DNA from 4 places in the Arthrobacter sp. 1088 genome. Region 1 is predicted to be linked to each of the others. Evidence: riboswitches for the same ligand, from Rfam matches in the RefSeq annotation. Region 1 holds a riboswitch; each other region holds the start of a gene.

What was found. Region 1 has a riboswitch for thiamine pyrophosphate ahead of J2Y41_RS15750 (bifunctional hydroxymethylpyrimidine kinase/phosphomethylpyrimidine kinase). Riboswitches for the same ligand answer to the same signal wherever they lie in the genome.
Region 2: another riboswitch for thiamine pyrophosphate. It lies ahead of J2Y41_RS11865 (ECF transporter S component); the one in region 1 lies ahead of J2Y41_RS15750 (bifunctional hydroxymethylpyrimidine kinase/phosphomethylpyrimidine kinase).
Region 3: another riboswitch for thiamine pyrophosphate. It lies ahead of thiO (glycine oxidase ThiO); the one in region 1 lies ahead of J2Y41_RS15750 (bifunctional hydroxymethylpyrimidine kinase/phosphomethylpyrimidine kinase).
Region 4: another riboswitch for thiamine pyrophosphate. It lies ahead of thiC (phosphomethylpyrimidine synthase ThiC); the one in region 1 lies ahead of J2Y41_RS15750 (bifunctional hydroxymethylpyrimidine kinase/phosphomethylpyrimidine kinase).

What each region holds. Positions count from the first base shown of each region.
Region 1 covers NZ_JAVDSM010000009.1:166,337-174,030, forward strand. Annotated here, with positions in the region: gene obgE (GTPase ObgE) at 1-958, opposite strand, end outside; gene rpmA (50S ribosomal protein L27) at 1,092-1,355, opposite strand; gene rplU (50S ribosomal protein L21) at 1,415-1,723, opposite strand; gene J2Y41_RS15750 (bifunctional hydroxymethylpyrimidine kinase/phosphomethylpyrimidine kinase) at 2,100-3,656, opposite strand; TPP riboswitch at 3,648-3,746, opposite strand; gene J2Y41_RS15755 (Rne/Rng family ribonuclease) at 3,891-7,115, opposite strand; gene J2Y41_RS15760 (vitamin K epoxide reductase family protein) at 7,644-7,694, shown strand, end outside.
Region 2 covers NZ_JAVDSM010000006.1:273,818-281,511, reverse strand. Annotated here, with positions in the region: gene J2Y41_RS11870 (NUDIX hydrolase) at 1-325, opposite strand, end outside; TPP riboswitch at 529-665, shown strand; gene J2Y41_RS11865 (ECF transporter S component) at 745-1,365, shown strand; gene J2Y41_RS11860 (ABC transporter ATP-binding protein) at 1,365-2,963, shown strand; gene J2Y41_RS11855 (energy-coupling factor transporter transmembrane protein EcfT) at 2,960-3,754, shown strand; gene J2Y41_RS11850 (GNAT family N-acetyltransferase) at 3,751-4,344, opposite strand; gene J2Y41_RS11845 (penicillin acylase family protein) at 4,413-6,545, opposite strand; gene J2Y41_RS11840 (UDP-N-acetylglucosamine 1-carboxyvinyltransferase) at 6,749-7,694, shown strand, end outside.
Region 3 covers NZ_JAVDSM010000007.1:24,957-32,650, reverse strand. Annotated here, with positions in the region: gene moeB (molybdopterin-synthase adenylyltransferase MoeB) at 1-94, opposite strand, end outside; gene J2Y41_RS12440 (TetR/AcrR family transcriptional regulator) at 101-835, shown strand; gene J2Y41_RS12435 (DUF3107 domain-containing protein) at 886-1,110, shown strand; gene J2Y41_RS12430 (hypothetical protein) at 1,146-1,448, shown strand; gene J2Y41_RS12425 (4a-hydroxytetrahydrobiopterin dehydratase) at 1,514-1,897, opposite strand; gene J2Y41_RS12420 (thiazole synthase) at 1,912-2,709, opposite strand; gene thiS (sulfur carrier protein ThiS) at 2,713-2,949, opposite strand; gene thiO (glycine oxidase ThiO) at 2,946-4,202, opposite strand; TPP riboswitch at 4,195-4,312, opposite strand; gene thiE (thiamine phosphate synthase) at 4,340-5,023, shown strand; gene J2Y41_RS12400 (ferritin-like fold-containing protein) at 5,068-5,736, opposite strand; gene J2Y41_RS12395 (RNB domain-containing ribonuclease) at 5,778-7,262, shown strand; gene J2Y41_RS12390 (DEAD/DEAH box helicase) at 7,549-7,694, shown strand, end outside.
Region 4 covers NZ_JAVDSM010000016.1:80,205-87,898, reverse strand. Annotated here, with positions in the region: gene J2Y41_RS20645 (VOC family protein) at 106-978, opposite strand; gene J2Y41_RS20640 (amidohydrolase family protein) at 1,056-2,138, opposite strand; TPP riboswitch at 2,236-2,343, shown strand; gene thiC (phosphomethylpyrimidine synthase ThiC) at 2,339-4,186, shown strand; gene J2Y41_RS20630 (alpha/beta fold hydrolase) at 4,169-4,891, opposite strand; gene ffh (signal recognition particle protein) at 5,001-6,578, opposite strand; gene J2Y41_RS20620 (glucose-6-phosphate dehydrogenase) at 6,750-7,694, shown strand, end outside.

The sequences.
Region 1 (7,694 bases):
CACGGTAGCCGCGTGCTTCGAGGTCCGGACGAACGAACTCCGCCATGTCCTTGCCATCCGGAAGATCCACTTTGTTCAGGACAACAAGCTTGGGACGCTCGTTCAACGGCACTACTTCGCCATCTACGCCGGCGTAGCTCATGTCCACGGCGTACTTCTCCAGTTCCGCCTCAATGATGGCCAGATCGGAGAGTGGATCACGGTCCGATTCCAGGGTTCCGCAGTCCAGGACGTGAACCAGGGCCGCGCAGCGTTCAACGTGGCGCAGGAAGTTGTGGCCAAGGCCCTTGCCCTCGCTGGCGCCTTCGATCAGGCCGGGCACATCGGCGATGGTGAACCGGATGTCGCCGGCCTGGACGACGCCAAGGTTGGGAATGAGGGTGGTGAAGGGGTAGTCGGCAATCTTTGGCCGGGCAGCGGACATGGCCGCAATGAGGCTGGATTTTCCAGCGGAGGGGAATCCGACCAGCGCGATATCGGCGATGGACTTCAGTTCCAGGACGATGTCGCTGGATTCGCCTTCAATGCCCAGTAGCGCGAAGCCGGGCGCGCGCCGCTTCTGCGAGGACAGTGAGGCGTTTCCGAGACCGCCCTGGCCTCCTGCCGCGGCAACATACTCCGTGCCTTCGCCCACGAGGTCAGCGAGGACCTCGCCGTCCTTCGTCTTCACCACGGTGCCGTCCGGCACGGGGAGGATCAAGGTTTCGCCGTTCTTGCCGCCACGCCAATCACCCATGCCAGGGCCACCGTTGGTGGCGTGGCGGTGGGGGGCGTGGTGGTAGTCAAGCAAGGTGGTAGTCTGCGCCGACACCCTAAGGATGACGTCTCCGCCGTTGCCGCCATTGCCGCCGTCGGGTCCACCGAGAGGCTTGAACTTTTCCCGCTTGACAGAGACACAGCCGTGGCCGCCGGTTCCGCCGGATACGTGCAGGACTACCCGGTCTACAAAGCTCGCCACGTGAATCTCCTCTTGCTGTTGCCAGCGCTGTTGCATAAACCAGAGCGCCATGGGCGCCCTAATCGATTGTAATGCGGTTAAAAGAACGGTGGAGCGGGCCGTTTGGCCCGCTCCACCGGTTCAGAACTTGTTGTTACTCTGCAGCTGCAGCAGCAACGATGTTCACTACGCGACGTCCGCGGCGAGTACCAAACTCAACCGCACCGGCCTCGAGTGCGAACAGGGTGTCGTCGCCACCGCGGCCGACGCCTGCACCGGGGTGGAAGTGGGTTCCGCGCTGGCGAACGATGATCTCGCCTGCGGAAACTACCTGGCCACCGAAACGCTTGACGCCGAGGCGCTGTGCGTTGGAGTCACGACCGTTGCGAGTGGAGCTCGCGCCTTTTTTGTGTGCCATGTGAAATGCCTGCCTCTAAATTTCTGGGGAAACTGAAAATCTGAACAGAGTAACGAAAGTTACTTGATGCTCGTGATCTTGATCTTGGTCAGTTCCTGACGGTGACCCTGGCGCTTCTTGTAGCCGGTCTTGTTCTTGAACTTCTGGATGACGATCTTGGGACCGCGAAGGTCCTCAAGGATCTCAGCCGTGACCTTGACCTTGGCCAGGTCCGCAGCAGCGGACGTGACCTTGTCGCCGTCAACCAGGAGCAAGGCGGGCAGCTCAAGCGTGCTGCCGGCTCCACCGGGGACGCGGTTAAGCGTTACGTAGTCTCCAACGGAAACTTTTTCTTGGCGGCCGCCTGCGCGGACAATCGCGTACACCACTTGGGTACTCACTTCTCTCGACGTTTCTTACTAAATTTGCGTGCGGAACCTTGAACCGGAATCAGGCTTGGTTCGCGCTGTGCCTCAACGCCGTGGACTTCAGATCGAAGCCCGCGAGTCATCCCATGAACAATTCCAAGGGGCATAACCCAAGTGTTGGCGTAAGCACCGAAGATCAAGATTACGCTAGTTTGACCTTCAGCTGCAAATGAGGCCGGGTCCGGAGGCTATCGGGTGACTTGCATCACCAGTTGTAACGGACTCTCCCGGCACCGTGCCCATACAGCCTACAGGCTTTGGGCGGGAATGCTGCGATTTGGCTGGCGACGCGCGGGAGTTTCATGGATCCGCTACGCAGAAACCACGGAAATCCAACTCAGGCGAAGAGCCTTGGCGCATCAAAGAAGGCCGTCTCATAGCGGCAAGAGTGCGCAAAGGCCTCAACCATGGCCTCGCGTTCCTGCGCAGAGGCCTTGAGGGCGGCTGCGTCCGTAAGGTCGATCGCTTTGCGGGTTGCGGCAGCAAACTCCTCGTCGGCGTAGGTCTTCAACCAGTCGGCGTACGGGTGGTCGCCGGGTGCGCCTGCATCCACGTAGGCCGCGTGGAGTTGCCGGCCTACCTCCGCGTACAGCCAGTAACAGGGCAGGATTGCTGCGAGCAACACCGCGTAACTGCCGGACGCGGAAGTGGCCAGGAGGTGGTCCACGTACGACTTCGTCACGGGTCCGGTCTGCGTCGGAGCCGGGCGCGTGCTCAGCCAGTTCCGATGAAGCTCGGACTCGACCTCAAGGCAGGTCTGTGACGCCTTGGCCCAGAAGAGCTGCTCTTCCTCAGTGGGGGCAAGGGCACCGGCGCGGGCCAGAACCCGGGAATAGCCGTTGAGGTAGATGGCGTCCTGGGCAAGGTAGTAGTTGAACTCGGGCTCAGGGAGCCTCCCCGACTGCAGGCCCTGGATGAAGGCCAGGCCGTAGATTGCGTCCAACTCCGGCGTGGCTTCCGCCCAAAGTCGCGCGGCAAAATCGCCGGACCGGCCAGCAGGATTCCGTGTTGGCTCCAGATGGTGAAAGTGCTGGATCGGCCCGCTGCCCCTGCCCACGTCGAGCCCGTCGGCCGCAGAAAGGGCCTGCAGCAGCCACGGCTTAACCTCCCGCAGTGACGCTTCCCAGTCACCTCTGCGGGCCTGCACCGTGGCCAATGCCGAGGAGAGCGAACAGCCCGTTCCGTGGCTGTTCCGGGTATCCACACGGGGACCGGCCACCTCGATAACGTCCTGCCGCAGCAAGCCGCTCGTATTGACCAAGGCATCAGGACATTCCGCTCCGGCCAAATGGCCACCCTTCACCAGGACGGTCGTTCCACATTCGGCAGCCAGACGCTTGCCTTGGTCAAGGGCAGTTGCCCAGTCCGGGGCGTCAGGCTCCCCCAGCAACATAGCCAGTTCGGGAAGGTTGGGGGTAACGAGATCCGCCAAAGGCAGGAGGCTGCGAAGCGCGGCTTCGGCGTTCCCACGCAGAAGCCGGTCGCCGCTGGTGGCCACCATCACCGGGTCAAGGACCACGACGGCGGGACGCACGTCTTCGAGCCAGCTGCGGACTTCGTGGATGACGGACGCGTCACCCAACATCCCGATCTTGACGGCATCAATCTCAATATCGCTGCTGATGGCGTCCAGTTGCTGGCGCAGGAACTCCACGGGCGGAACATGGACTGCACTGACTCCAAGGGTGTTCTGTGCCGTGAGCGCCGTGATGGCAGCCATTCCGTAACCACCGTGCGCAGCAATGCTCTTCAGGTCTGCCTGGATCCCTGCGCCTCCGGACGGATCCGAACCGGCAATGCTAAGCACCCGCGGATGTTGCCGGGCAGCCACGGGTCCGCCAACGCTACCGGCGGGGTCAAGGGGGTAGACAGGGGAACTGGACAATGAAGCCATGATGGACATCCCTTCGCCGGTGCTAACCGGACAGGTTCAACGGGTCTGGATCTCAGCCAGGCCCAGCGCCCGGCACCCCGTGTCAGTTTCCTAGCGTAGCCGGGAAGTCCAGCGGTCCGGGAACCGGCCTGCTTGGGTGCATGGATGTGACTGCCGGCGACAAAAGAGTCCCGCAGTATCCGACGACATCGGATATTGCGGGACTCTTTCAACACGTCATCAGTGCTGACGTGCTTACAACTCCGAAGCTGGAACTCCTACGCCGAGGATGATGGGCTCGTCAGCTGCCTTCTTTTTGGCAGGCTCTTCCGCTGCCGGCGCTTTGGCCTCGTGGGCCGTTCCACCCGCGGCTGCGGCAGTTACCTCGTGGTGCTCCACGCTGGTTTCGTTTGCGGCACCCTGTGCCCTGCTCGCGCTACGGTTCCTTCGGCCTCGACTTCCACGCGAACGCGAAGAACGATCGTTCTGACCGTCGGTGGCCGCAGCACTTGCAGCGGAGGCAGCGGAAGTTTCGGAAGCCGTGGCAGGTCCGGAAACCGTATCCACAGTGTTTTCCTCGGCAGCCGGTGCAGCACCGAGGTGCGAGAACGCCTCCGCCAGCAGGTCCAGGCTCATGGCCGGCTTGCCCGCAGACGGTTCCTCATGGTGCTCCACGAATGGGAGCGCCACTTCTTCGCCACCGAAGCGCAAAACGGGCGTGGACCGTGCCTCCCGAACCGCTGCTTCATGGCTGGCGGCATCAGCTGCGGCCGCTCCCCCGGCATCGCCGGTTGCCGTATCAGACACGGATTCAGCCGTGTCGTGATGCTGACCGGCTGCGCGTGCCAGTTCCTCCGCGCGGTGAACTTCGTCGTCGTGCAAGTGCGCGGCATGCGCTGCAGCGGCGATGGTGGCAAGAGCCGCCCTGGTCGCCTCGGCCTTCGCCTGGCGAACGGGGTCAACCGACTCCTTGCCACTTGGCGCAGCTACCGGGGCGGCAGCGGTGCTGTGGGTGGAGACTGGTTCCTCGGCTACCGCTCCCCCACCTTTCCCACGGCGACGCTTGCGTTCATTCCGGGCAGCAGGCTGTTGCGGTTCGGTGTGTGGACGGTGGTGCTCGGCGGCAACTACGTTGGCGCGTCGGTGTTCCACGGGCTCATCATGGGTGACGACGCCGCGTCCGGCGCAGTGCTCGCACTGCTCACCGAACACTTCAAGCAGGCCTGTGCCCATGCGCTTGCGTGTCATCTGCACCAGGCCAAGCGACGTCACTTCAGCCACTTGGTGCTTGGTGCGGTCACGGCCCAGGCATTCCACCAATCGGCGGAGTACCAGGTCACGGTTGGATTCAAGGACCATGTCGATGAAGTCGATGACAATGATGCCGCCGATATCGCGCAGGCGCAGCTGGCGAACTACTTCCTCGGCCGCTTCAAGGTTGTTCTTGGTGACGGTTTCTTCAAGGTTTCCACCGCTGCCGGTGAACTTACCCGTGTTGACGTCCACCACGGTCATGGCCTCGGTGCGGTCGATGACAAGCGAACCGCCGGACGGCAGGAAGACCTTGCGCTCCAGGGCCTTGTGGATCTGTTCGTCGATCCGCCAGGCCGCAAAAATGTCCTGGTCCTTGGTCCACTTTTCAAGGCGGCCCACCAAATCGGGAGCAACATAGGTGACGTAAGCCTCAATGGTGTCCCACGCGTCGTCGCCGGACACAATCAGCTTGGAAAAGTCCTCGTTGAAGACATCCCGGACCACCTTGATGGTGAGGTCAGGTTCGCCGTAGAGCAGTTCGGGTGCCAGCACCTTGGTGGAGGACGCCTGGCCTTCAATGCCTTCCCATTGCGCGCGCAAACGGTTGATGTCGTGCGTCAGTTCTTCCTCGGAGGCACCTTCAGCGGCCGTGCGCACGATGACGCCGGCGTTCTCAGGCAAACGGTCCTTGAGGATGCGCTTGAGGCGGTTGCGTTCGACGTCGGGCAGTTTGCGCGAGATGCCGGTCATGGAACCGCCAGGCACGTACACAAGGTAGCGGCCCGGGAGGGAAATCTGGCTTGTGAGGCGCGCGCCCTTGTGGCCAACAGGATCCTTGGTCACCTGCACCAGGACAGAATCACCGGACTTTAGGGCATTCTCGATCCGGCGCGGCTGTCCCTCGAGATTGACGGCGTCCCAGTTGACTTCGCCGGCGTAAAGAACGGCGTTGCGCCCGCGTCCGATGTCCACGAAGGCAGCTTCCATGGACGGCAGAACATTCTGGACCTTGCCCAGGTACACGTTGCCGATCAGCGAATCCTGCTGGGTCTTGGACACAAAGTGCTCAGCAAGCACGCCGTCTTCAAGGACCGCAATCTGGATTCTATCGTCGCGCTGGCGGACGATCATCTGGCGATCCACGGACTCACGGCGGGCAAGGAACTCAGCCTCTGTGATCACCTGGCGGCGGCGTCCGGTCTCGCGGGACTCGCGGCGGCGCTGCTTCTTGGCCTCTAGCCTGGTGGAACCCTTAACACTGGTGACCCGGTTCGACGGGGCCGTCTCAGTGATCGGGCGGGGCGCGCGGACACGGGTCACCGTGTTGGGCGGGTCATCGTCCGAGCCGCCAGTCAGTTCAAGGTCCTGGTCACCCCGGCGGCGACGCCGACGACGACGCGATGTGACGCCCTCTTCGAGCGCTTCCGCTACCGGAGCATCTTCTTCATCCTCAGCCTCAGCGCTGTCCTCGGAATCGGTCTCATCGCGTTCAGTCCCGCGGCGGCCACGCCGGCCACGGCTACGGCGACGACGACGGCTGCTGGAATCCTCCAGCTCGTCAGTTGACCCGGCTTCCGGAGTTTCTGCTTCAGACTCTTCGGCCTTTTCCTCTACGGCGGGGCGGGCAACGGTGCTCAGATCAGGGGCCTGGAAGATCATCGACGTAATGGAGACAGGTTCCAGGAACAACGACGTTGAACCGGGGGCGGACTCCTCGGCAGCTTCGGCCTCTTCCTCGGCGGGAACGTCGCCCGCCACGGGAAGGTCGCCCTGGGTAGCAGGCGCAGGCTGGGACCCCGCATCCGGCGTCGTGATTTCTTCAACGGCTTCCACGGCGGAAGACGCTTCGGGGGCTGGCGCCTCCGCGCCGACCGTTGCCTCAACGTTCTTGGGCTTGGTAGTCCGACGACGGCGGACCGGCTTTTCTGGGGCAGGTTCGGCATCGGTTTCCGGCTGGGACGCTACTCCGGCCTGATCGTCAAAACCCGGGAGGGGCTCGGCAGGCACCGTCTTGCGCGCACGGGTACGGCGCGCCGGCGCCTTCACAGCTGCTTCGGTCGGTTCAGTGCCCGTGGCTTGTTCAGTGCCGGTGGCTTCCTCAGCACTGGCTGTTTCCACTGCTTTGGGCGCAGCCTTGCGCCGTGTCCGGGTGGTCTTTTTGGGCGCTTCCGCAGTTTCCGCGGGAGCTGCCTCTTCATTAACGGCTACAACCTGGTCATTATCCATATGTGGCAACACTCCTGCCCCAGCGACGCCGCCACATCCGGCGCCCAGTGGGGCAAATATTTGTCAAAACCCTCAGGCGTTGACAGAAGTCGGTAGTATTCCTTCCGGTTCGCACCATCATTGGGGTGCGGCAGCCCTGGAAGGCCGGTGGCTTTGCTCTGAAACCCGTTGTTCTGCTGCCACAACCAGGTGCCGTCCATTGTCATGGCGGGCTTACCGAGGATCACGTGATCCGGGCAGGCCCTGCTCATACTGGCGGTCTTGGGAACAAGTCACCGGACCGGATTCCGAATGTGGATCGGCTTCCAGCCATGTTCATTCTCTCACACCCCCGCACATTCGAAGGGTAGGGGGCTGTGTCGCACAGTGTGGAAAGTGCTGGTGCTGGCTGGAGGCTGCATCCAGTCTCCGGCGTTACAATCCTGACAAGAACCCTTCCCGGCCCGGCCGGGTCACTTGTTGAAAAGGATTGCGTCCGCGATGCCAAGCACCGCCAGGGAAAACCTGGCCAACCAAGCCTCCACCCCCATGGAGGATACGTCCACCAAGGCAGGTTTGCTGCCTAAAGCAGTCCGCGAC
Region 2 (7,694 bases), on a different contig from region 1:
CGGCCTCCTCCCAAACTTCCCGCAGGGCAGCGGTGAGCAGCATGCCTGACTTTGCCGGGGCCTGTACAGGATCGACGGCGATGGAACTCAGATGCCAGTCTGCAGCGTGCTGTTCCAGCAGCCGGACAGGGTAATCCCATCCATCCTGGTCAGCGGCATCAACCCGGCCGCCCGGAAAGACCACCATGCCGGCGGCGAAGTCCATGGTGGCAACCCTGTGCTGGACGAAGGCCTCAAGCCCGCCCGGGGCGTCGCGGAGCAGGATGACGCTCGCGGCAAGGCGGGGTTGGGGAACTGGCATGTCCGTAATGGGAAGGTCCGTCATGAATTACCCCTTTGCCGCGTCGATTCCTGCTGCATCATTGTCTCAGGTCCTGTTGTCGGGCTGGTGTGCGTGCTAAGACCGGAGAATGGGGCGCAGAGCCGGCCCCGCAACGCAGGAGAAGGGGAGCCAACCGCTTTGTGACTAGTCCGAGGAGCCCACGAACACCCACAGGTGTAAACTGAACCACGCCCATAAGGGCAGATTAATAACGACAGGGGAGCGCCGCCGTCGGACCTTGCAGAGATGCAGGTGACGCGAGGGCGCTGAGAGTGCGGACAGCCGCAGACCCTCGAACCTGATCCGGTTAGTACCGGCGCAAGGGAGTCGAGCTTCTCAGAGTGTCCGGATCCGGGCGGCGCAGGCCGGCCGGGGGTTTCCGGGGAGCACTTTCCCCTCCTGTACCTCAGGAGGCAGAAAAAATGACCACGGCAAGCGTGAAGAAAACCAGTTATAACTGGCGTGTTGTAGACATCGTGGTGGCAGCTTTGATTGCCATCGCCGGCGGCGTGATTTTTTGGGCCTGGTCCCAGGGCGCCGCAATCGTATCCATTCCCATGAACGCCACGTATCCGCCGCTCACCGGTTTGATCGCCGGTGGCTGGATGATCCCGGCCGTCCTGGGCATGCTCATCATCCGCAAGCCGGGCGCAGCCCTGTTCTGCGAAGCCGTCGCCGCCACCGGCGAACTCATCATGGGTTCCCAGTACGGCACCACCGTCCTCATCTCCGGCGTCCTCCAGGGACTGGGCGCGGAACTCGTCTTCGCTGCGTTCCGGTACAAGAAGTTCGACCTCTCCGCTGCACTCCTCGCAGGTGCCGGCTCGGGCCTCTTCTGCGGTCTCAACGATTCCTTCCTGCCTTGGGGCTGGAACATCGCCTACGAAGCAATCGACAAGCTGGCTTACATCGCCTTCACCACGCTCTCCGGTGCGATCATCGCGGGCGCGCTGTCCTGGGTTGCCACCCGCGGGCTGGCCAAGACCGGTGTACTGAGCTCCTTCGCGTCGCGGAAGGCTGCTTCGGAGCCCGTCTTCAACTAATGCCTGCCACGCAAAGCAGCGGCCAGGTGCGGCCTGCCGCCATTACCGCCCAAGGGTGGGGATGGCGGCATGCCGGGCGTTCCACACCCGCCATCCAGGACCTCGATCTCCGGATCGGGCCCGGCGAGCGTGTGCTCTTGCTGGGTCCATCGGGCGCAGGAAAATCGACACTGCTCCACGCCCTCGCCGGTGTGCTGGGTGATGAGGAGGATGATTCCGACGAGACCGGCTCGCTGCTGATCGACGGCGTTGCTCCCCGCGAACAGCGCGGACGCGCAGGTCTGATGCAGCAGGATCCGGAAACCCAGGTAGTGCTCTCCCAGGTGGGTGACGATGTCGCGTTTGGCGCCGAAAACCTGGCCGTTCCCCGGGAAGAAATTTGGGCGCGCGTCCATGAAGCGCTCGACGACGTCGGGTTGCGCACAGCTGCAGGCGGCGGCTTGGCACTGGATCACCCGACGGCGGCCCTGTCCGGCGGGCAGAAGCAGCGACTTGCGTTGGCTGGCATCCTCGCGATGCGGCCCGGGCTGATCCTCCTGGACGAACCTACGGCGAACCTGGATCCGGTGGGCGTGCTTGAGGTTCGGGACGCCGTGCAGCGCTGCCTGGACAAGACCGGTGCCACTTTGGTTGTCGTGGAACACCGTGTGTCCGTGTGGAAGGACCTGGTGGACAGGATCGTGGTCCTCCAGCCACCCTCGGCCGGGGGCGGTGTGCTCCTGGACGGCCCCCCGGATCGGGTGCTCACAGAGGCCCGCACCATGCTGATGGCAGCGGGAGTGTGGGTGCCCGGATACGTTCCGACGACCCGCGCCCGCAGGAGCACAAGTCAGGAGTTGGGCGGCCATGAATCCACGCACCAGCTCCTCCTCGTCGCACAGGACCTGGCTGTTTCCCGTGGGAAGTCCCGCCGCCGCCGTTTCAAGACCATCCCGCCCGTCCCCGTGCAATCGGATATCAGTGCACAAGTACGGGCTGGCCAGGCACTGACCATCACGGGTCCGAACGGTGCAGGCAAATCTACTTTTGCGCTCACATTGGCCGGCCTTCTGGCGCCGGTTGACGGCAAGGTGAGTGCCGCCGTCGAGCTTTCCGAGGGAGCTGGAATCGACCCGTTCAAGTGGAAGGCGGATCAGCTGATTTCCCGCATTGGCACCGTGTTCCAGGAACCGGAGCACCAGTTTGTGACGGGCAAGGTTCTGGACGAGCTGATGTTCGGACCAAAGCATCTGGGCCACGGCGAAGAACGCGTGGATGAATTGCTGGAGCGTTTGCGGCTCACGCATTTGGTGGACGCGAATCCTTACACGTTGTCCGGCGGCGAGAAGCGCAGGTTGTCCGTGGCCACGGTCCTTGCGGCCCACCCTAAGGTGCTGGTGCTGGACGAGCCCACGTTCGGCCAGGACGCCAACACCTGGGCCGAACTGGCATCCTTCCTCTCTGAACTGCTCGATGCTGGAACAGCCGTTGTGTCCGTGACGCACGACGAAGAATTCAGCGCGGTCCTGGGCGGCACCGAGCTCCGGCTGGATCCAGCTACGCCGCAAGTTCCGGACCCGCACAGCGAAGCAGCCCGCCAGGAAGCCGGTGCTGCATGAGGGACGCCCTGAACCTGCGCGGCAACCACGCCCTCCTTACGCGCGCCAACCCCTTGGTTAAGTTCGTGTCCGTGTTCCTCATTTCGCTGGTGCTGGCATTGTCGATCGACTGGGTGTCCGCTTCAACGGCCCTCGTCGCCGAGCTGGCCCTGTTCCCGTTGGCTGGCCTCACGCTGGGGCTTCTATGGCAGCGGGCCTGGCCGCTCATCATCGCTGCAGCGATAGGTGGCTGGAGCACCGCAATCGTGGCGGCTGACAGCGGGGCCGTACTGCTCGACGTCGGACTCTGGTCCATCAGCGAAGGTTCCCTCCAGCTGGGGCTGGGTTTCATGCTGCGCGGCTTGGCGATTGCGCTGCCAGCGATCCTGCTGATGACCTGCACCGACCCCACCGACCTGGCCGACGCGCTGGCACAAAAGGCAAGACTGCCACACCGCTTTGTCCTTGGCTCGCTGGCCGCGATGCGCCTGGTGGGATTGATGGCTGAGGAATGGCAGACCATCGGCATGGCCAGGCGGGCCCGCGGAGTGGGTTCGCAGGGCAGTCCGCTGCAACGGCTCAAGGCAACGCTTGGACAGAGCTTCGGGCTGCTGGTCCAGGCAGTGCGTCGGGCTTCCCGGCTGGCCATCACCATGGAGGCGCGTGGTTTCGGTGGCGGGCAGAGAACGTGGGCCCGGGAATCCACTTACTCCCTCCTGGATGTCTGGGTCCTCCTGGGCGGCCTCGTCATCGCTGCCGCTGCTGTACTGGCGGCCGTCGGCGCTGGAACGTGGAGTTTCGTCTGGCGTTAGCTCTTCCGTTGGATCTTCTCGAACCTTGCCCGGGTGAGGAACCCCAACTGGGCTTCCTTTTCAGCCAGCTGGATGACGGGGCCAAGCTCGAAACACGTGGTCTCGAGGCGGCGAACTGCCTTTGCGTTGCGGGCGTCCGGCTCAACAATGATCCGGTCCTTGCCGGGCAGGGAAAACATGTATCGGATGAGGGACGTGACGAGACGTGGTGTGAAGTTGGGAATCGGACGCCTTGCAGGCGCCAGCAGCAAATGCATTCCGATGTCCTCCTCCCGCGCCGGGTAAGCCTCGCCTACCGGATCGTGTAACGGTTCATAAGTCTGGAAGAGCGCCAACGGCTCGCCATCGACCACCACCAAAAAGGCATGGTGAGTGTCCAAGGAGTCAAGGAACCCGTAGATCTCCAGGACGTCATCGCGCGAACGCTCCAGCATGCCCCAGAACCTGGCACGAGGCTGGCTGACCCAACCATGAATGAGGTCAAGGTCTTCGGCGGGAACCAACGGGACGATCCGCAGTACGCCCCATCCGTGGAGTTCTTCGGTGTAGATCGTGGTCCGGACAGCGAAGTCCCGGGTGCTTGTGGTCATGATTTCCTTTGGGCTGGGCTGGGCTGGGCTGGGCTGCTGGGCTTGGTTCGTGCGTATTAGGGGGCGTCTTAGGGCTGGTCATGACTGAGCTCGCTCCAGTCCGTGACCACAGGGATCATCTTTCCTGAGGCCCAGAGCGGCATCTGGTCCGCAAAATGTGCGTGCTCCGGCCGTCCAGCAGCGCCGAATGGCACAATCCAACGGCTGTTGCTGCGATCGGACAGGTCCCAGACATAGCGGGCCACGGGTCCGCGGAAACTGCGGTCGTCCACACCAGGGAGGCTTTCGGTGCAGAGTACGCATCCGGTATCTCCGCTTAGCTCTGCGGTTGGTGCCGAAGCGGCGAGGTCGCCTGGGAGAACGTGGACCGCCAGGAGCTTATGCCGATCGCCCCATACGGCACCGTCCAGCAAGGAGTCTTCCAAGGCTGCATCCTCGAGTGCGGCCGCGGCCTCCACAGCCATATCGATACCAAGCTGCGAGGCTCTAACCAGCAGGGTTTCCAGGGCGAAACCTATGCGTGAAGCGACCGACAGCCAGGGCCCGAACAGAGGGGAGTACCCGGTAGGTTCAGCCAGAGCCGCCAGCGCGGGATGACGGGCTATGCGCTGAACCAAGGCGCCCCGCCATGACGCGAAAACGGCTGCAGTGTGGCTGCCGGCCGCCATTGTCCCGTCCCATTCGAGCAGCAGCGTTCGCAGTGCCTTGGCCTCCCTGGACATATCTGCCGGGTCGAGGTTGCCCAGCACCTCCCGAAACATGGGCCATGGACCGAGCAAGGAATCCATATGGATGGATTGCATGTGGTCCACGGTCAGTTCACCATGCACCTCCTCCAGAAGCTCCCGGATCCGCAGAGCCCTATGGGCGGGGGCGAACTCCATCGCTACGGCATCGCCGCCGCCTGCAGCACGATCGTTCGCGCTGACTGCAAACCGTTGGACCTCCGTGCGGGGCAGGACAATGTAATCGCCGTCCCAGGCATGCCGTGCCGACAACGCCGGAGCAGGCAACCGGCGGTTGGCCGGATTTCGTTGGGGAACCAATCCAGCCACGAAATGCCGTACCGCTCCAGCAGCATCAGCAGTCACGACGCTGTTGACCGGTTCCACCCATGAATCGAAAGCTGCTTCGACGTCGCCCACACTCCCGCCTCTCAGCAGCGGCAGGAGGGCTTCGAAACCGAGCCGCCCCTCAACCTGCGCCGGGAAACGCAAACTCAACGCGGCGCCGTCGGGCGTTTCCGAGATCACCGGACCGCGGGCGGTCTCGATGATCTCCACTGTCTCTGTGCCTACAGAGTCGCCATGACGGATGTGGATGGTTTCGCTACTTACGACGGCGGGTTCCCAGCCTCGCGGGCCGTGCGCCTCGATGCGCTCGCCGCCCACCTCCGGGACGGGGACACGGCGCAACTGCTCTTCGAAGAGATCCTGGTAGTCGGCCATGGCGTTTGTGACGGCCCAGGCGGTCTTTCCGGTGTGGCCAAAATGCGGCAGCCCGGGGACGCCGGGAAACGCGAAGCCGACTGCGTCGAACTCCGGGCACGCAAGCCGAACCTGCTGGTACACCCCGGGCAGTTCCATGAGGCGGTGTGGGTCGCCGGCGATCAGGGGGAGTCCGCTCGCGGTCATTGAGCCGTGGACCGCCCACGCGTTGCTGCCGGACCAGACCGGGGCTTCGATGCTGAACAAGCTGATGGCATCGTGGCCCAGCGTCCTGCCCACGTGGGCGCGGAAAAGTTTGTTGGGGAACGTGGAGAACAGAATGTGATGCACCAGGAACACCCCTAGCGGCGTCCAAGGGTTCCACGGTTCGGGTGCGCTGCCGGAACCGTCAAATTCGGGCCCGCCGCGCAGATTGTTGGCCAGCGCGTGGTTGACGCCTGCAACATACTGGCCAACCCATCGTTGGGTTGCGGGATCCAGCCCGTTGAAACAACGGCGGGCAGTCTCGTTCAGCCGGGACTGCCGGGCAAAACGATCCCATACCACCACATCGGGGCCCAGAACTTCAGCCATGCGGCCCTCCGAGCGCCAGCGCTCCAGCTCAATCTGCCATGATCGATCCGTTGCTGCGTTCATGCCCTGCAGGAAGGCGAGTTCGTCCGCGGACCCGGCCCACAGATGGGGGATTCCCCAGTGATCGTGGTAAACCCCGGAGCCGTTCGGCGGGGCGGGGTTTTGCGTCGGGGGCGTCATTCTCTCAGACCGCTTTCCAGCTTAGGTTAGGCTTACTTAAGTTCAAGATAGGTTGCTTTGGACCGGTTCTCAAATCGTGGGGCTTTTCATGAAGAAGCTGATTTTGAGGCTTAGTTATCGCACTATGCGGGTACCGTGTGATGTTTGCCGCTGAATCGGCGATTTGTTCAGCAGTTCTAACTCACTTGTGATATTTCTTGAGTATGACGCAACCTACCGCCGAAAATGTAGGCCTCCTGCTCCGCGACGCGCGAAGCGAAAAGGGCTGGACGCAGGGGCAGTTGGCTTCCGAGCTGGGAACCAGCCAGAGCGCTATCGCCCGAATGGAGCAGGGCAAACAGAATCTCAGCCTCAGAATGATCGAGCGGCTGGAGGCCATCTTCGGCCGTTCCATCGTCAAAGTAGGCAAGCCGCAGATGACTCACCTCCGGGTGGAGGGCGGCCACACGCTGTCCGGCGAAGTGGATGTCAACAGCAGCAAGAATGCCGGGGTGGCGCTGCTTTGTGCAAGCCTGATCAACCGCGGCACCACCACGCTGCGTCGCTTGGCCCGCATTGAGGAAGTCAACCGGATCGTTGAGGTGCTGACGTCCATCGGCGTCGAATGCACCTGGCTCAACGGCAGCGACCTCCGTATCCGCAGGCCCGAAGTGCTTGACCTTGAGTCGATGGATGTGGAAGCAGCCCGACGCACCCGCAGCGTCATCATGCTGCTCGGCCCCCTCCTGGACGAGACCGCCGAGTACCTGCTTCCCTATGCCGGTGGATGCGACCTCGGCACGCGCACCGTTGAACCCCACATGCAGGCATTGCGCCAGTTCGGGCTGACGGTGGGGGCAAAGTCCGGCTTCTACTCCGTGGTGGCACCCCCTGCCGATGGGCATGACCGTTCCTTCGTCCTCTCCGAACGTGGCGACACCGTCACCGAGAACGCGATCATGGCTGCCGCGCACCGCGAGGGCACCACCGTGATCCGCAACGCGAGCCCTAATTACATGGTCCAGGATCTTTGCTTCTACCTGCAGGGCTTGGGCGTGACCATCGAGGGCGTCGGTACCACGACTTTGAAGATCACGGGGAGGTCAGCCATAGACGTGGAGATCGAATACTTCCCGTCCGAGGATCCCATCGAAGCCATGAGCCTCATCA
Region 3 (7,694 bases), on a different contig from region 1:
ACCGTTCCACCTCGGCCGACGTTAGTTCGGCGGCCGGTTCAACGAGGGGCGGCAGGACGGCGGGCGCGGGGCGGGCAGCAAGAATTGAGGCCATACCCCAATGTATGCCTGCCGATGCCGCCCGGTCATATTACCCACCGGTACAGTGGTCATAACTGCAAAGGAAAGGCGGCAGACTGTGGCTGACGGCACACGGGCAAACGATGGAGCACCAGCGAAGCAAGAACGGACTGGTTCGACGCGTTCAGCAAGGTTGCCCCGGGACGAGCGCCGCGCGCAGTTGCTGAACGCCGCCTTGGAAGTTTTCGTATCCAACGGCTTCCACGGTGCGGCCATGGACGAAATTGCCGAGACAGCACATGTGAGCAAGCCGGTCCTGTATCAGCACTTCCCTTCCAAGCGCGAGCTGTACATGGCACTGCTGGACAGCCACCTGGCCGCCCTGACCGATTTGATGCTCAATGCCCTGAACTCCACCACGGATAACAAAGAGCGCGTGAAGGCAGTCATGCGGGCCTACTACAGGTTCATCGCCGACGACGACCAAGCCCACCGCCTGGTTTTCGAGTCTGACCTCATCAATGACCCCGATGTCAGCTCGCGCTTGGAAACGTTCAACAAAACGTTCGCCGACGCCGTGGCCCACGTCATCGCCGAGGACACCAAGTTGCCCCCTCTGGAGGCGCAGCTCCTTGGCCGCGGACTGGCAGGAATGGCGCAGGTCAGCGCCCGCTACTGGCTCGAAACCGATGGAAATCTCGACCTCGATGTAGCCAGTGATCTGATCTATCGTTTAGCTTGGCGCGGAATCAGTCGATTCCCCAAAGAGTCCTAGGCTACAAATAGAGGACTGACTTAAAACTTGATTGGCTTGGAGGCCTTGCTGTGGAAGTAAAGATCGGCATTCAGAATGTTGGCCGTGAAATTGTGCTCGAATCCGCACTCGATGCTGATGCTGTCGCCAAGATTGTCGGAGAGGCCATCTCCAAGGGATCGGATCTGCGGCTCACGGATGAGAAGGGCCGCCAGATCATCGTTCCCGGCAATGTGCTGGGCTACGTTGAAATTGGTGCCGAGGAAGTGCGCCGCGTCGGTTTCGGCGCACTCTAGCGGTTCCCGGTTACAGCTGCCGCTAAGGAGTCTCCATGCTTTCACTCGTTGTGGTGGTTCTTGCCACGATCGCTACAGGATTCATCGTGTGGGCAAATGACAAGCGACACGGCAAGTACGGGATCGCATTGCCGGCGGGCGTTTCGGCAACCGTCGGCGTGCTCAGCTGGATAGCTTTCATCATGGCAGGCTTTGGTTACCAGCCCGGCCTGACCTGGATCCCCTGGGTCCTCCCCATCGTGTTGGGGACGGTCATCGCGATTGCCGTTGTGGTCTTTCTGGGCCGCAAACGCACCCAGCATGACACCGCCGCCCTCACCAAAGCCCTGAGGCTCTAGGCACTGTTCACTCAATAAACGTCGCTGGCCATCACCCGTGGGTGATGGCCAGCGAAGTTTAACGTTCAATCCCGTTCAAGCCCCTGGGTAGCGATCCGGCTGCTGGGTAGCGATCCGGCTGCTGGGTAGCGATCCGGCTGCGCCAAGGCACCGGATGCCGCTGCCGCCTCGCTCACGGCAGCCGCAGCGGCGATGTCGCGCTGGGTCACCTGGCCCCCGGCGTCATGGGAAACGTACCGCAGGAACACCTTGTTGTAACGCCAGTCAAGATCCGGATGGTGGTTCTGTTCCTCGGCGATCCGGCCAATGGCGGCGATAAGCGCCAAGGCGTCGGCCGCCGTCGAGGTTTTGAACACCGTCACGAGGCCGTCCTGGAGCCTCCAGTCCGGGAGGTCCTTGAGGGCGGCCTCCATGGCGACCTGGGTCAATTGCTCTTTCCTGTCAGCCACCACGGCTCCTTCATTCAGAGGAACTCTGCCCGGCCTTCCATGGCCGACGACGCGAGGGCGTGCTCCCGGCGCGGAATACGGCCAGCCTGCTTGGCCAGCCTACCGGCGATCACCGCGTGTTTGAAGGCTTCGCCCATCTGCACCGGATTCTGCGCACGGGTCACGGCTGTTGCCAGCAGGACAGCATCGCAGCCCAGCTCCATCGCAAGCGCGGCATCGGAGGCGGTCCCGATGCCGGCGTCGAGCACTACCGGTACGGAGGCCCGGGACACGATCAGTTCGATGTTGTGCGGGTTCAGGATGCCCAGCCCCGTTCCAATAGGCGAACCGAGGGGCATGACAGCTGTGGCGCCCAGGTTTTCCAGGCGCAGCGCCAGAACGGGATCGTCATTGGTGTAAGCGAAAACCTTGAAGCCGCGGTTCACCAGCTGTTCCGTGGCCTCAACGAGTTCCACCGCGTCCGGAAGAAGCGTGTGTTCATCGGCAATGACTTCCAATTTCACCCAGTCCGTCTCCAGGGCCTCCCGGGCGAGCTCCGCGGTCATCACGGCGTCCTTGGCAGTAAAACAGCCAGCCGTGTTCGGCAGGACGCGGATGTTGTGGTCCACCAGGAGCTGGAACAATGAACCTGTCTCGGCCGGTGAGTATCGGCGCATCGCAACAGTGGTCAATTCCGTTCCTGAAGCCAGGAGGGCTGCTCCCAACCCGTCCAGGCTCGGCGCACCACCGGTACCCATGATCAGGCGGGAGCCGAATTCGACGCCGTCGATCACCAAAGCGTCAGTGCTCACGTCAGTTTTTGCTGCGGTCATTTTTCAGCCTCCCTGGACTGCGGTTACGAGTTCGAGTTCGTCTCCATCGGCGAGCGCAGTCGCTGCCCATTGGCTGCGCGGCACAACCTCGGAATTACGTGCGACGGCGACACCCAGCTTGCCGCCGTCGGCTGCCTGTCCCCGGTGGTCCAGCGCGCGGCCTGTGATGGCACTGACGAGTGTGCTCACGGACGCGTCGTCCGCCACGGCGTGTTCGGAGCCGTTGAGTTTGATGTTCATGGTGTGTCCTTGATTGCTGGTTGGAGGAGGTGATCCTGAGTTGCCGTAAATCGATCAGGCCGGAAAATGGACCATCGGGGGTCGGCTGGGCCGCTGATCAGTCCGCCTACGATTTTGGCGGCCACAGGCGTCAAGAGAACGCCGTGGCGGAAGAACCCGGTGGCGATCACGAGACCGTCGATGGTGCCCCCGGGCCCGGTAACTCGTCCAAGTAGGGGTGCGTTGTCCGGTGTGCCTGGCCGTGCACGGGCTGTCGCTTCCAACAGTTCCAGCTCCGCCACGGCAGGAACCAACACTTGGGCGTCACGCAGGAGTTGATAGACGCCCCCGGCGGACACTGCGTTGCTGGACGCAGACAACCCGTCCTCCCGCTGGGTGGCTCCAATCACCACCGTTCCGTCGTCGCGGGGGACGATGTAGACCGGCACCCCGCGGACCATGCCCCGGATGGTGGATGTGAGCAGCGGCTGGAGGTGTTGGGGAACGCGCAGCCTGAGAATGTCGCCGTAAACGGGCCGCAGGGGCAGGTTGAGACCCTCGGGGAGACCGCCGATCCTGGCTGCATCCAGCCCGCAGGCGAGCACAGTCTCTGAGGCCCAAACAACGCGCCCGGCGCCCGAATCGAGCTGGACCCCGCAGACGCGTTCCCCGTCCCAGAGCAAACGGGACGCTTGGAACGGCAGGGCGAAACCGTCCTCCGCTCCGGAAACCCAGGTTGCGTCACTTGGTCCGTGGGCTGATAACCCGTCCAGGAGGCATCGTGCAAGGCGCCGCGGATCCACTTGGTGATCGGCCGGTATGTCGAAGGCACAGGAAATCCCGGGGCTGAGCAAAGGCTCGCGCTCGCGCGCTTCACGCAAAGACAGTGGCTCCACGCGCAGCCCCGCGGCCTGCTGGACTGTGCGGAGGTCTGCCAGCGCACGGCGGTCGGCGGCGTCGGCACCAACGGCGATGGTCGACGTCGTGCGGTATCCGGCGGCTGATTCGCTGCCGTGGACGCTCCGGACGAAAGCCGGCCACAGTTGGGAGGATTCCAACATGAGTTCCAGGAGGTCTTCCTCCTGGTAGTGGAGTTCACTGACTGGAGCCAGCATTCCGGCGGCAGCGAACGTCGCACCCACTGCGGGGGTGGGATCAATGAGGACCACAGAGCGGCCCTGACGGCGGACTTCGTGGGCGATGCCAAGGCCGATGACGCCGCCACCAATGACCGCAACGTCTGCCTGCAAGGGGTTTTGGCGGGATTCTGCCATATGTTTCCTTCCCTACGCCGGTATTAGCCGGATCAGGTCAAGCGGTCGGCGCTGAAGCCCTCTCAGCCGGACGGTCATATGACGCTGTCACGGCTCCCGCAGTACGTGCCCAGTTTAGAGGAACTACTCTGGTTTCCATGACCCAGCATGATGTCCACACCACTGCCCGCCTTTACTTGTGCACTGATGCCCGCAAACGCCAGGGCGATTTCGAAGACTTCGTCGACGCCGCGTTTGAGGGCGGCGTCGACATCATCCAGCTTCGCGACAAGACGCTCGAGGCCGCCGAGGAGCTTGAGGTCCTGGAGGTCCTGCACAACGTTGCCCAACGGCACGGAAGGCTGTGGGCCGTCAACGACCGCGCCGATGTTGCCAGTATTTCCGGGGCTCCGGTGTTCCATATCGGCCAAAAAGACATCCCGTTACGCGCTGCACGGCACCTCCTCCACGACCGCACGGTCATCGGCCTGTCCACCCATACACTGGACCAGGTTGACGCCGCGATAGCTGCCTCCCCCGGCAGGAGCGGACTGGATTATTTCTGTGTTGGCCCGGTGTGGGCAACACCGACAAAGCCAGGCCGTGAAGCAGTTGGGCTGGACCTGGTCACATATGCCGCGGAAGCCGTAAAGCGCGCGGATGAGGAGACCGTAGGCGGCGTCCTCCTCCCCTGGTTCGCCATCGGCGGCATAGACCTCACCAATGTTGAACAGGTGGTTGCGGCCGGAGCCAGCCGGATCGTGGTGGTACGTGCCATCACTGAGGCGGAGGACCCGACGGCGGCGGCCAAGACTTTGCTGGAAGCGCTCGACGCCGGATAACCACCCCGGCGCCCTGGCTGCTGCGGAGGATATTCGAAAGTGTCCTAAGCCGTGAGCCCCAGCCCGGACATGCGTCGCCCATGCCGCTCCGCCAGCTCAGCGGTGAGGGCCTTGACTGCATTGCGCGCGTCCCCGCCGCCCTTGAGCAGCGGTCCCAGCTGGGGATGTTCCATGCCTACGCGTTGTGCTTGCGTCAGGGCTTCACCGACCAGGCGGCGGCCCCACAAAGCCAGGCGCGACGCCAGGCGGGGGTCGTCAGCCAGGGCCCTGCGCAGGAGGATGCGTAAAACTTCCGTGGCTTGGTCGGCGGAGGCCACCTTCTGGACAAAGAGTTGCGTCCCGCCGTCAAGGAACGACGCGACCATGCGGTAGAAGTCCGATGACACGGTGTCGATCACATAGGCCTTCATGACGGATTCAAACCAGTCCGCTGGCTTTGTTCGCTCGTGGAAGTGGTCAAACGAGCGCTGGAACGGAAGCATGGCTTCTTCGGCATCGAGTCCCATCTCCGAGAGCCGGCTGCTGATCAAGGCGAAGTTTCCGTAAGCGCCGACGGCGATCTTTGCCAGCACTGCCCTGTCATGGAGGTTGGGAGCGTACCGCGAGTCGAAAGACAGCCGGCCAAACGCGGAGAGCTCGCCGTACGCCATGGCCCCCAGCAGCTCCGAAGAGAGTCGCTGGATGCGAGCATTATCGTCCAAGGAAGTGCTCATGGTCCAAGACTATCCAGCGATTTCGGGCTAACCTGATTTTCGTGTCACATCATCGGATTTCGCCCAACGTCGACGACTCGTCGGACCAGCTCGCGGCGGCATTTGCAGCCCTCCGGACCGAACTGGAGCTCCCGGGCGAGTATCCGGCCGAAGCCGTGGCGGAAGCCCGCAAAGCGGTGGAAAACCATACGCTGCCGGACCGCGACCTCAGGGACATTCCCTTTGTGACCATTGATCCCGCCACGTCCACCGACCTGGACCAAGCAGTGTTCATTGAACGTGCCGGCGACGGTTACAAAGTCCTCTACGCAATCGCGGACGTGCCATCCTTCGTTGCTCCCGGCGGGGCGCTCGATGCCGAAACCCGGCAACGGGGACAAACGTTTTACGCTCCTGACGGGAGGATCCCGCTGCACCCGGAGGTCATCAGCGAAAACGCCGGCAGCCTGCTGGCCGGTCAGGACTGCAGCGCCTTCGTGTGGGACTTCGAACTGGACCGCAATGCGGAGGTAACCGCCACGTCCGTGGCCCGTGGCACTGTCCGTAGCCGCACGAAGCTCAGTTACAAAGGTGCCCAGGAGCAGATCGATGCCGGCACAGCCCCGGAGGTCCTTGAGCTCCTCAAAGAGGTTGGCCTGAAGCGGGTGGAGCTGGAACGACTCCGCGGTGGCGCCAACCTGAACATGCCGGAGCAGGAAATCGTCCAGGCGACAGGTGGCGGAGGCTACAGGATTGTGGCCGCGCCGTCCTTGCCTGTGGAGGACTGGAATGCGCAGATATCCCTCATGACCGGGATGGCGGCCGCCCAACTGATGCTTGACGGAAAAGTGGGCATCCTGCGCACCATGCCGGCACCGGATGAGCGGTCACTGCTCCATTTCAAACGCCAGACAAAGGCCCTCGGGAAACCCTGGGACGGCGAGATCACCTACGGTGAGTACCTTCGGACACTTGACGCTTCGGATCCCAAACAACTTGCGATCCTGCACTCGGCAGGCACACTCTTCCGCGGCGCTGGATACACGCCTTTCGATGGCGAACTTCCCCCCAACATCATCCAGTCAGCCATCGGCGCACCCTATGCCCACACCACTGCCCCTTTGCGTCGCCTCATCGACCGCTTTGTCCTGGTGATCTGCGAGGCCCTCAGCAACGGCCACCAGATCCCCGCCTGGGCGCGGGAAGCACTTCCATCCCTGCCTGAGATCATGGCCTCATCCGACCAACTGGCCGGCCGGCTTGAGCGTCTGGCCATGGACACAGTGGAAGCTGCACTCGTGGCCAACCACATCGGCGAGGAGTTCGACGCGGTCGTCATCTCCGGTTCCAAGCCGTCCAATGGCACGATCAATGGCAATGGAAGGGCAAACGGAAACGGCAATGGGCCGTTCGGCATCATCCAGATAGCCGAACCCGCGGTGACAGCCCGATGTGACGGCGAAATGGAATCAGGCACCAAGGTCCGGGTGCAACTCCTGAAGGCCGATATCGCCAGCCGCGAGATCCGCTTTACGCTGCTCCCCTAAGTCCCCGCAGGACCCGAACTGCCGCCGATCCGGGCTTTAGCGCTCCCAGAGGATAGACTGACCCTGTAGTAATGGATGCCCGGTCGTTGATTCAGTTAATTTTTGAACTCAACAAGCCCGCCCCTACGCGATCTTGAGATGTGCCCGCTGGTCACCAGTGCCAGTACTTAGATAGCCCGCGATCGGCTTCCACTGGATTAGCTTGCGCGCCGGTTCGTGCTCCGGTACGGCTCCGCCACCCGTTGAGCATGCAGCGCCAATGCCCAAATGAATAAGGAAACTCCCTGTGAGTGAATTGCACACCCATGAAGTCCTGACGGACGCCACCGGCACCGAATCCATCGAGCCCGAGGAAACGATCATCTCTGATGAGACGCCCCACGAGATCGAAGAGAAATCGTTCGCTGACTACAACGTCCGCGCCGACATCGT
Region 4 (7,694 bases), on a different contig from region 1:
GTTCGTGCTGACGGGGCGGCGGCAAGGGCCCAGGGGACGAATACCGTCAAGACCCAGCCTAGTGCAGTCCCGGCCCATGCCCTCGAAAAGGCAGTGGGAGGTTGCTTAGCGAACTGCCACGCGCAGCTTGTTGCGCCAGGGGTCTTCGAACTGCAACGCCAGGCCCGTATGGTGGTTCGCCACGGACGCAACTTTCAGCCGGTCAGCCAGTGCGGCGACATCCTCGGCAGATGGAAGCTCGATCAGGACTTCGCCCAGGCCCAGCGTATCCCTGCGGGGCCCGGCCCCACGGCTGTTCCATACGTTCATCGCCATATGGTGGTGGTAGCCGCCCGCAGAAACAAACAACGCCTGCCCATGCCAGCCCGCTGTCCTCTCAAAACCCAGCGTGTCCACATAAAAATCCTGGGCGGTCTGCACGTCACCTACCTGAAGGTGCACGTGCCCGACGCCGGCAGCGGCTTCCCGCTGGCCAGTCACGGCAGCCTCGCTCAAGTGCTGCTGGAGGAAACGCTGCGGCGGCAAGGCAACATTGTCCATCACCACATTCTTGCCATCCCACTGCCAGACATCGCGCGGCTTGTCGTAGTAGAGCTCGATGCCGTTGCCTTCCGGATCGGTGAAGTAGAACGCTTCACTCACCAAATGGTCGGCGCTGCCTACAAAGGCGCGCGGTTCGTACTGTGCCGCCGTGGCGATGGTGGCTGCCAGGGAAGGCTGGTCCTGGAACAGGATGGCGGTATGGAAAAGCCCCGCTTCCCCACGGCCTGGAATCTGCAGGCCGGCCGCGGGAGCGAGGTGGACTACAGGCTTGCCCAGTCGTCCCAGGTACAGCCCGCCATCCTGCTCGGCCACGATCTCCAAGCCCAAGGCCCGCTGATAGTAGTCACTCATGACCTTCATATCGCCGACCTTGAGCATAACCGTGCCCATGGTGAGTTCGGCAGGAAGGAGATCCTGGTTGGATGTCGTCGTCATGTGAAGCTCCCGGTTCATAGGTGGCCGCCCTTCGGCACGTCCTACCTATCTAAATTACTTGAAGCTTCAATTTATTCCTAGTAGACCACTTTCCCGCGAAGGACTACATGGTTCAGGCTTGCCACAGTTGCGAGGTTCTCCCTGGGATCATCCCGGCACAGCACGACGTCGGCACTTGCCCCTTCGCTGATGGCCTCGGCTCCCAGCCACTCCCGTGCGCCCCACGTGGCGGCGTCCAGTACGGCAGTGGCTGGCAGGCCGGCGTCGTAAAGTTCCTGCATTTCATCAGCGATCCTGCCGTGCTTGATCACACTCCCTGCATCCGTTCCCGCGTAGATGCGAACACCGGCTTCAAAGGCCTCGAGCACCCGTTCACGTCGTCGCTCCCAGAGCCGGGTCATGTGCTCGGCGTAGACCGGAAACTTAGGTGCGGCCTGGACTGCGATATCCGGAAAAGTCGCGATGTTTACCAACGTAGGAACAATCGGGACAGACTGCTCCACCAGACGGGGAATGTGCCGGGGCAAAAGGCCGGTGGCGTGCTCAATGCAGTCAATCCCGGCGTCGAGCATGTCATCAATAGTGTCTTCAGCGAAGCAGTGGGCCGTCACCCTGGCCCCTTCGTCGTGGGCGGCAGCAATCGCATCCCGCACCACGTTCCGAGGGAAGGAAACCGCGAGGTCGCCGGCACCGCGATCGATCCAGTCGCCCACGAGTTTCACCCAACCGTCCCCATCCCGGGCTTCCTTGCGGACTGTTTCCACGAGTTCGCCGGGCTCCACTTCGTGACCCAATCCACGCAGGTAACGCCGGCTCCGGGCGATGTGGCGCCCGGCACGAAGCAGCCGTGGGAGATCCTCCCGCCGCTGAACCCAGCGTGTATCGCTTGGCGAGCCGGCGTCACGGATCAACAACGTGCCGGCTTTCAGGTCGGCTTGGGCCTGGGCAAGGGTTGTCTGCTCATCAACTGCCCCGCCGACGCCAAGTCCAATGTGGCAATGGGCGTCCACAAACCCAGGGAGGACCCATCCCTCCAGTATGGAATCGGGTGCGGCCACGGGACGTTCGAACGTCAGGTTGCCATCAACGGACCACAGCCCGTGCCGTTGGTCGTCTCCTGCAACAAGCACAGGACCGGTGAATTCGATGATGTTGGCCATGGCAAAAGCCTAATCTGCCCTGCATGACACAGGTTTACCGACGGGTCTGCGTTTGGATCATGACTGGGCCCCGGATCGGGAGCTGTGGTAGCTTCGTCTACGACCACACGGGGGCCCCTGCAGGGGCTGAGATCGGACTGAAGCAGTCTGCGACCGTTGAACCTGTCCGGGTAATGCCGGCGAAGGAAGTGAGTAATCCTTTGAGCACCACCGAAACACAGCACAGCCCTGCCGAAAACCAGGCCAACACCAGCGAAAAGGCGGCTGAAACCGTCACGCAGTCGCTGAAGTCCCATTCGCTGGCCTGGCTGGAAGACCCCGCCAACGGCATTCGCGTCCCCGTCACGGAAATCGCGCTTGAACCGTCCCCAAACGGTGAGGCAAACGCTCCGCTGCAGGTGTACCGGACCGCGGGGCCCGGCAGTGATCCCGTAGTGGGCCTGGAGCCCTTCCGGGCCGCATGGATTGAGGGCCGTGGCGACACGGAAGCCTACTCCGGCCGCGAACGGAACCTGCTCGACGACGGCAAGTCGGCCGTCCGCCGAGGCGCAGCGTCAGCTGAGTGGAAGGGCGCGCAGCCGGTGCCCCGCCGCGCCGTCGAAGGCAAGACCGTCACCCAGATGCACTACGCCAGGAAGGGCATCATCACGCCTGAAATGCAGTTCGTGGCGTTGCGTGAGAACTGCGAAGTTGAACTCGTCAGGAGTGAAGTCGCCGCAGGCCGGGCCATCATTCCCAACAACATCAACCACCCGGAATCCGAGCCGATGATCATTGGCAAGGCATTCCTGGTCAAGATCAATGCCAACATCGGCAACTCCGCCGTCACGAGCTCCATTGCCGAAGAAGTAGACAAGCTGCAGTGGGCCACCCAATGGGGTGCCGACACCGTTATGGACCTGTCCACCGGCGATGACATCCACACCACGCGTGAGTGGATCATCCGCAACTCCCCCGTGCCCATCGGAACTGTCCCGATCTACCAGGCCCTGGAAAAGGTCAACGGCGAGGCCAATAAACTCACGTGGGAGATCTTCCGCGACACCGTGATCGAGCAGTGCGAGCAAGGTGTGGACTACATGACCATCCACGCCGGCGTGCTGCTTCGGTACGTGCCGCTGACAGCCAACCGCGTCACCGGCATCGTGTCCCGCGGCGGTTCGATCATGGCGGGTTGGTGCCTGGCGCACCACCAGGAAAACTTCCTCTACACGCACTTCGATGAGCTGTGCGAAATCTTCGCCAAGTACGACGTCGCATTCTCCCTCGGTGACGGGCTGCGCCCGGGCGCCACGGCAGATGCCAATGACGCCGCCCAGTTCGCCGAGTTGGACACGCTCGCCGAACTGACCCAGCGGGCATGGGAATTTGATGTCCAGGTGATGGTTGAAGGCCCCGGGCATATTCCCTTCCACTTGGTCCGCGAGAATGTGGAGCGCCAACAGGAACTCTGCAAAGGTGCCCCCTTCTATACCTTGGGACCGCTGGTCACGGACGTTGCTCCCGGCTATGACCACATCACTTCGGCAATCGGTGCCACGGAAATCGCCCGCTACGGCACCGCCATGCTCTGCTACGTAACTCCCAAGGAGCACCTGGGGCTGCCAAACAAGGACGATGTCAAGACCGGTGTGATCACGTACAAGATCGCAGCGCACGCGGCGGACCTCGCCAAGGGACACCCGGGCGCCAACGAACGCGACGATGCTCTCTCCAAGGCCAGGTTCGAGTTCCGTTGGCGGGACCAGTTCGCACTGTCCCTGGACCCGGTCACCGCCGAGGCATTCCACGACGAAACACTGCCAGCGGAACCGGCGAAGACCGCGCACTTCTGCTCGATGTGCGGACCCAAATTCTGCTCGATGCGTATCAGCCAGGACATCAGGGACGAGTTCGGTTCGGCCGACGCGCAGGCAGCTATTGCGGGGATATACGACGGCATGCGGGAAAAGAGCGAAGAATTCCTGGCTTCAGGTGGCAAGGTGTACCTGCCTGAGCTGCAGCTTCCCTCTACCCACGCGGCCGGAGCGTCAGGAAACCTTAACTGACCTCGTCCGGACAACATCGGCCACAAATGAGCGGATAATCCGGTCTCCATCAACCGAGTCCTGGGGCCGGTGCCCTCCAGCTGCTACGCGGCGGAGGGCACCGGTGTCCTCCAGGTACCCGGCGATTTCTTCGTACAGGGGTTCCCACCCGCCCGTAAGGACGAGAGTAGGCACGCCGGGAACGATGTGAAGGGGCGCCTCCCAAGGAGGCGCCTGAAGCCGGAGGCGACGTGCGGAACGGCGGGCTTCGGGCGTGTCCAGCCCGCTGGCTTCGGCCGAAAATGCACGCCTGAAGTACTCGCGTTCGTAGTCGGCATCCTGAACCTGGTTCCGCACGTCAAACAACGGTTCCATGAGCGAACGATGGAAAGTGGTGGCCGGCAGCTCGGCGGTCAAGGATAAACAAGCCGGTTCAACCAGTGTCAGTGAGTGCACCAGGTCCGGGCGTTCAACTGCTGCGAGCATGGCAGAGATTGCACCTTGCTCATGCGCCACGACGTGCCCGCCCCCGGCATCCTCCAGCGAAGCAACGACGATGCCGATATCCGCAGCGACGTCCGATTCCAGGGGTTCAGCGACGGGATCGAAGCCGTGCCGGCGGAGGAAAAGTGCGTCATATGACAGGGCCATGCCGTGCTGCCTGGGCCATGCCGAGGCGCCAAAGCTCCCCAGTCCGTGGACGAAGACTACGCGCTGCTTGTGCATGGATTCACCCTAGTCCAGAGCCCTGACATCGCCGCCCAAAAACAGTTGGCGCCGTTATGTGCATTCATAACGGCGCCAACTGTCACAGTGTTGAGTCGGAGGTTCCGGGTTACTTGCCCAGGAACTTCTCGAAGCCCTTGGGGAGGTTCAGCGTGGACGGATCGAAGTCCGCAGCGCCCTGACCGAACGCCGCTCCTGTAGGAGCTGCCGAGGCCGCGTTGGCACGTTTGGCTTCGGCCTCCCGGAGTTCCTGGGCTGCCTTTGCCGGGTTGCCGGAGCGCGCCTTCTTCTTGGGAGCGTTCTTGGCATTCTTGCGGCCGCCACCGGGGCCACCCATTCCAGGCATGCCCGGCATACCGGGCATGCCGCCCTGGGCCATCTTCTTCATCATTTTCTGGGCCTGGGCGAAGCGCTCCAGGAGGCCGTTGACCTCGGAGACGTGCACACCTGAACCCTTTGCTATGCGGGCCCGGCGGGAGCCGTTGATGATTTTGGGAGCCACGCGCTCGTGCGGCGTCATGGACCTGACGATCGCCTCGACGCGATCGATTTCGCGTTCGTCGAAGTTCTCCAGTTGCTGGCGGATGTTTTGGGCACCCGGCATCATCATGAGCATCTTCTTCATGGAACCCATGTTGCGGATCTGCTGCATCTGGGCCAGGAAATCGTCCAGGGTGAAGTCTTCCTGGTCGGCGAACTTCTTCGCCATCCGGGCAGCTTCGTCCTTGTCCCAGGCCTTTTCAGCCTGTTCGATCAAGGTCAGGACGTCACCCATGTCCAGGATGCGCGACGCCATACGATCCGGGTGGAAGAGCTCGAAGTCGTCCAGACCTTCACCGGTGGACGCGAACATGACCGGCTTACCCGTGACGGACGCAACCGAAAGTGCGGCACCACCGCGGGCATCGCCGTCGAGCTTGGACAGCACGATGCCGGTGAAGTTGACGCCGTTGTCGAACGCCATGGCCGTGTTGACGGCATCCTGGCCGATCATGGAGTCGATCACGAAGAGCACTTCGTTCGGGATGATCGCCTGGCGGATCCTGCGCGCCTGGTCCATCATCTCGGCGTCCACACCGAGGCGTCCGGCGGTGTCAACGATCACGACGTCGTGCAGCTTCTGGCGTGCTTCCGCCACACCGGCGCTGGCAACCGCCACCGGGTCACCGGCCGGGTGCTCCAACTCCGAGGTGGCTCCGGGGTGAGGCGCAAAGACAGGAACGCCTGCCCGCTGGCCGACAACCTGGAGCTGCGTCACGGCGTTGGGCCGTTGGAGGTCGCAAGCTACGAGGATGGGGCTGTGGCCTTGGGCCTTCAGCCACTTGGCGAGCTTGCCGGCAAGGGTGGTCTTACCGGCACCCTGGAGACCGGCAAGCATGATGATCGTGGGGCCGGTCTTGGCCATCCGGATACGCCGGGTTTCACCGCCGAGGATCTCCACGAGTTCCTCGTTGACAATCTTGACGATCTGCTGGCTCGGGTTCAGCGCACCCGACACCTCAGCACCCAGAGCCCGCTCGCGGATCCGCGAGGTAAATTCGCGGACCACCGAAACGGCAACATCCGCGTCCAACAGGGCGCGGCGGATCTCCCGGACGGTGGCGTCGACATCAGCCTCGGAGAGGCGGCCCTTGCCACGGAGGTTCTTGAAGGTTGCTGTCAACCGGTCAGAGAGTGAATTGAACACGCGCCGTGCACTTCTTTCGATGGTCTGCGATTGGCGGCCAATGCGGCACGCCAGAGTCTTGACTTAATCCTGCCCCAACAAATTTGCCTCAACCCCAACAAATCTGCGCCAATCAGGGGACTCGACTATCTAGGGTACCAAGTCGCACCTGCAAGATGGCATGCTGGCACAGTGACCAGCAAAACAACTGTGAAAACGTTGCTCATCCTCGGCGCATCCGGGGACCTTACGGGAAGGCTGCTCCTCCCCGGACTTGCAGGGCTTATTGGCACGGGCAGGGCGCCCGGTTTGCGGCTGGTGGGCGCGGGGTCGGACCCCTGGTCGCCGGAACAATGGCAGGAGAGGGTCAATGGCGCATTTGCGGCTGCGTCAAAGGCAGCCGATGCGGGCGGGCGTAATGCCTTGGCAAACGTGGCCGAATCCACCGAGTACCACCAGTTGGACGTCACGGCCGACGGCCCGCTGGCAGACCTCCTGGCACGCTTGGAGGGACCCATCGCCATCTACTTCGCCCTGCCGCCCCACGTTAGCCAGAAGGCATGCGAGGTCCTGCGGCGCGGGCAATTGCCAGCCGGCACGCGCCTGGTGTTGGAAAAGCCCTTCGGCTCCGGCAGTGAGTCTGCACGCGAACTCAACCAAACGCTGGCCACGCTGGTCCCGGAGGACCACATCCATCGCGTTGACCACTTCCTGGGCAAGGCCACAGTCCTGAACATCCTTGGCTTGCGCTTTGCCAACCGGTTCCTTGAGCCAGTGTGGAACCGCGACCACATCGAAAAGGTGGAAATCGTCTTCGACGAGGACCTGGCACTTGAAGGACGGGCCCGCTACTACGACGGCGCTGGTGCCTTGCGTGACATGATCCAAAGCCATTTGCTGCACATCATGGCGTTTATCGCGATCGATGCACCAGCCAGCATCGATGAACGTGATCTCCGTGATGCCGTGGCCACGGTCTTGAGGGCCAGCAGCGTCAAGGCCCCCTACCGCGAGTCAACCCGGCGGGCACGCTATGCGGCAGGAACCCTCGGCGAACGCACAGTGCCGGACTACACCGCCGAGGAAGGCGTTGATCCTGCCCGCAATACCGAGACGCTTGCCGAGGTGCGGGTGGAC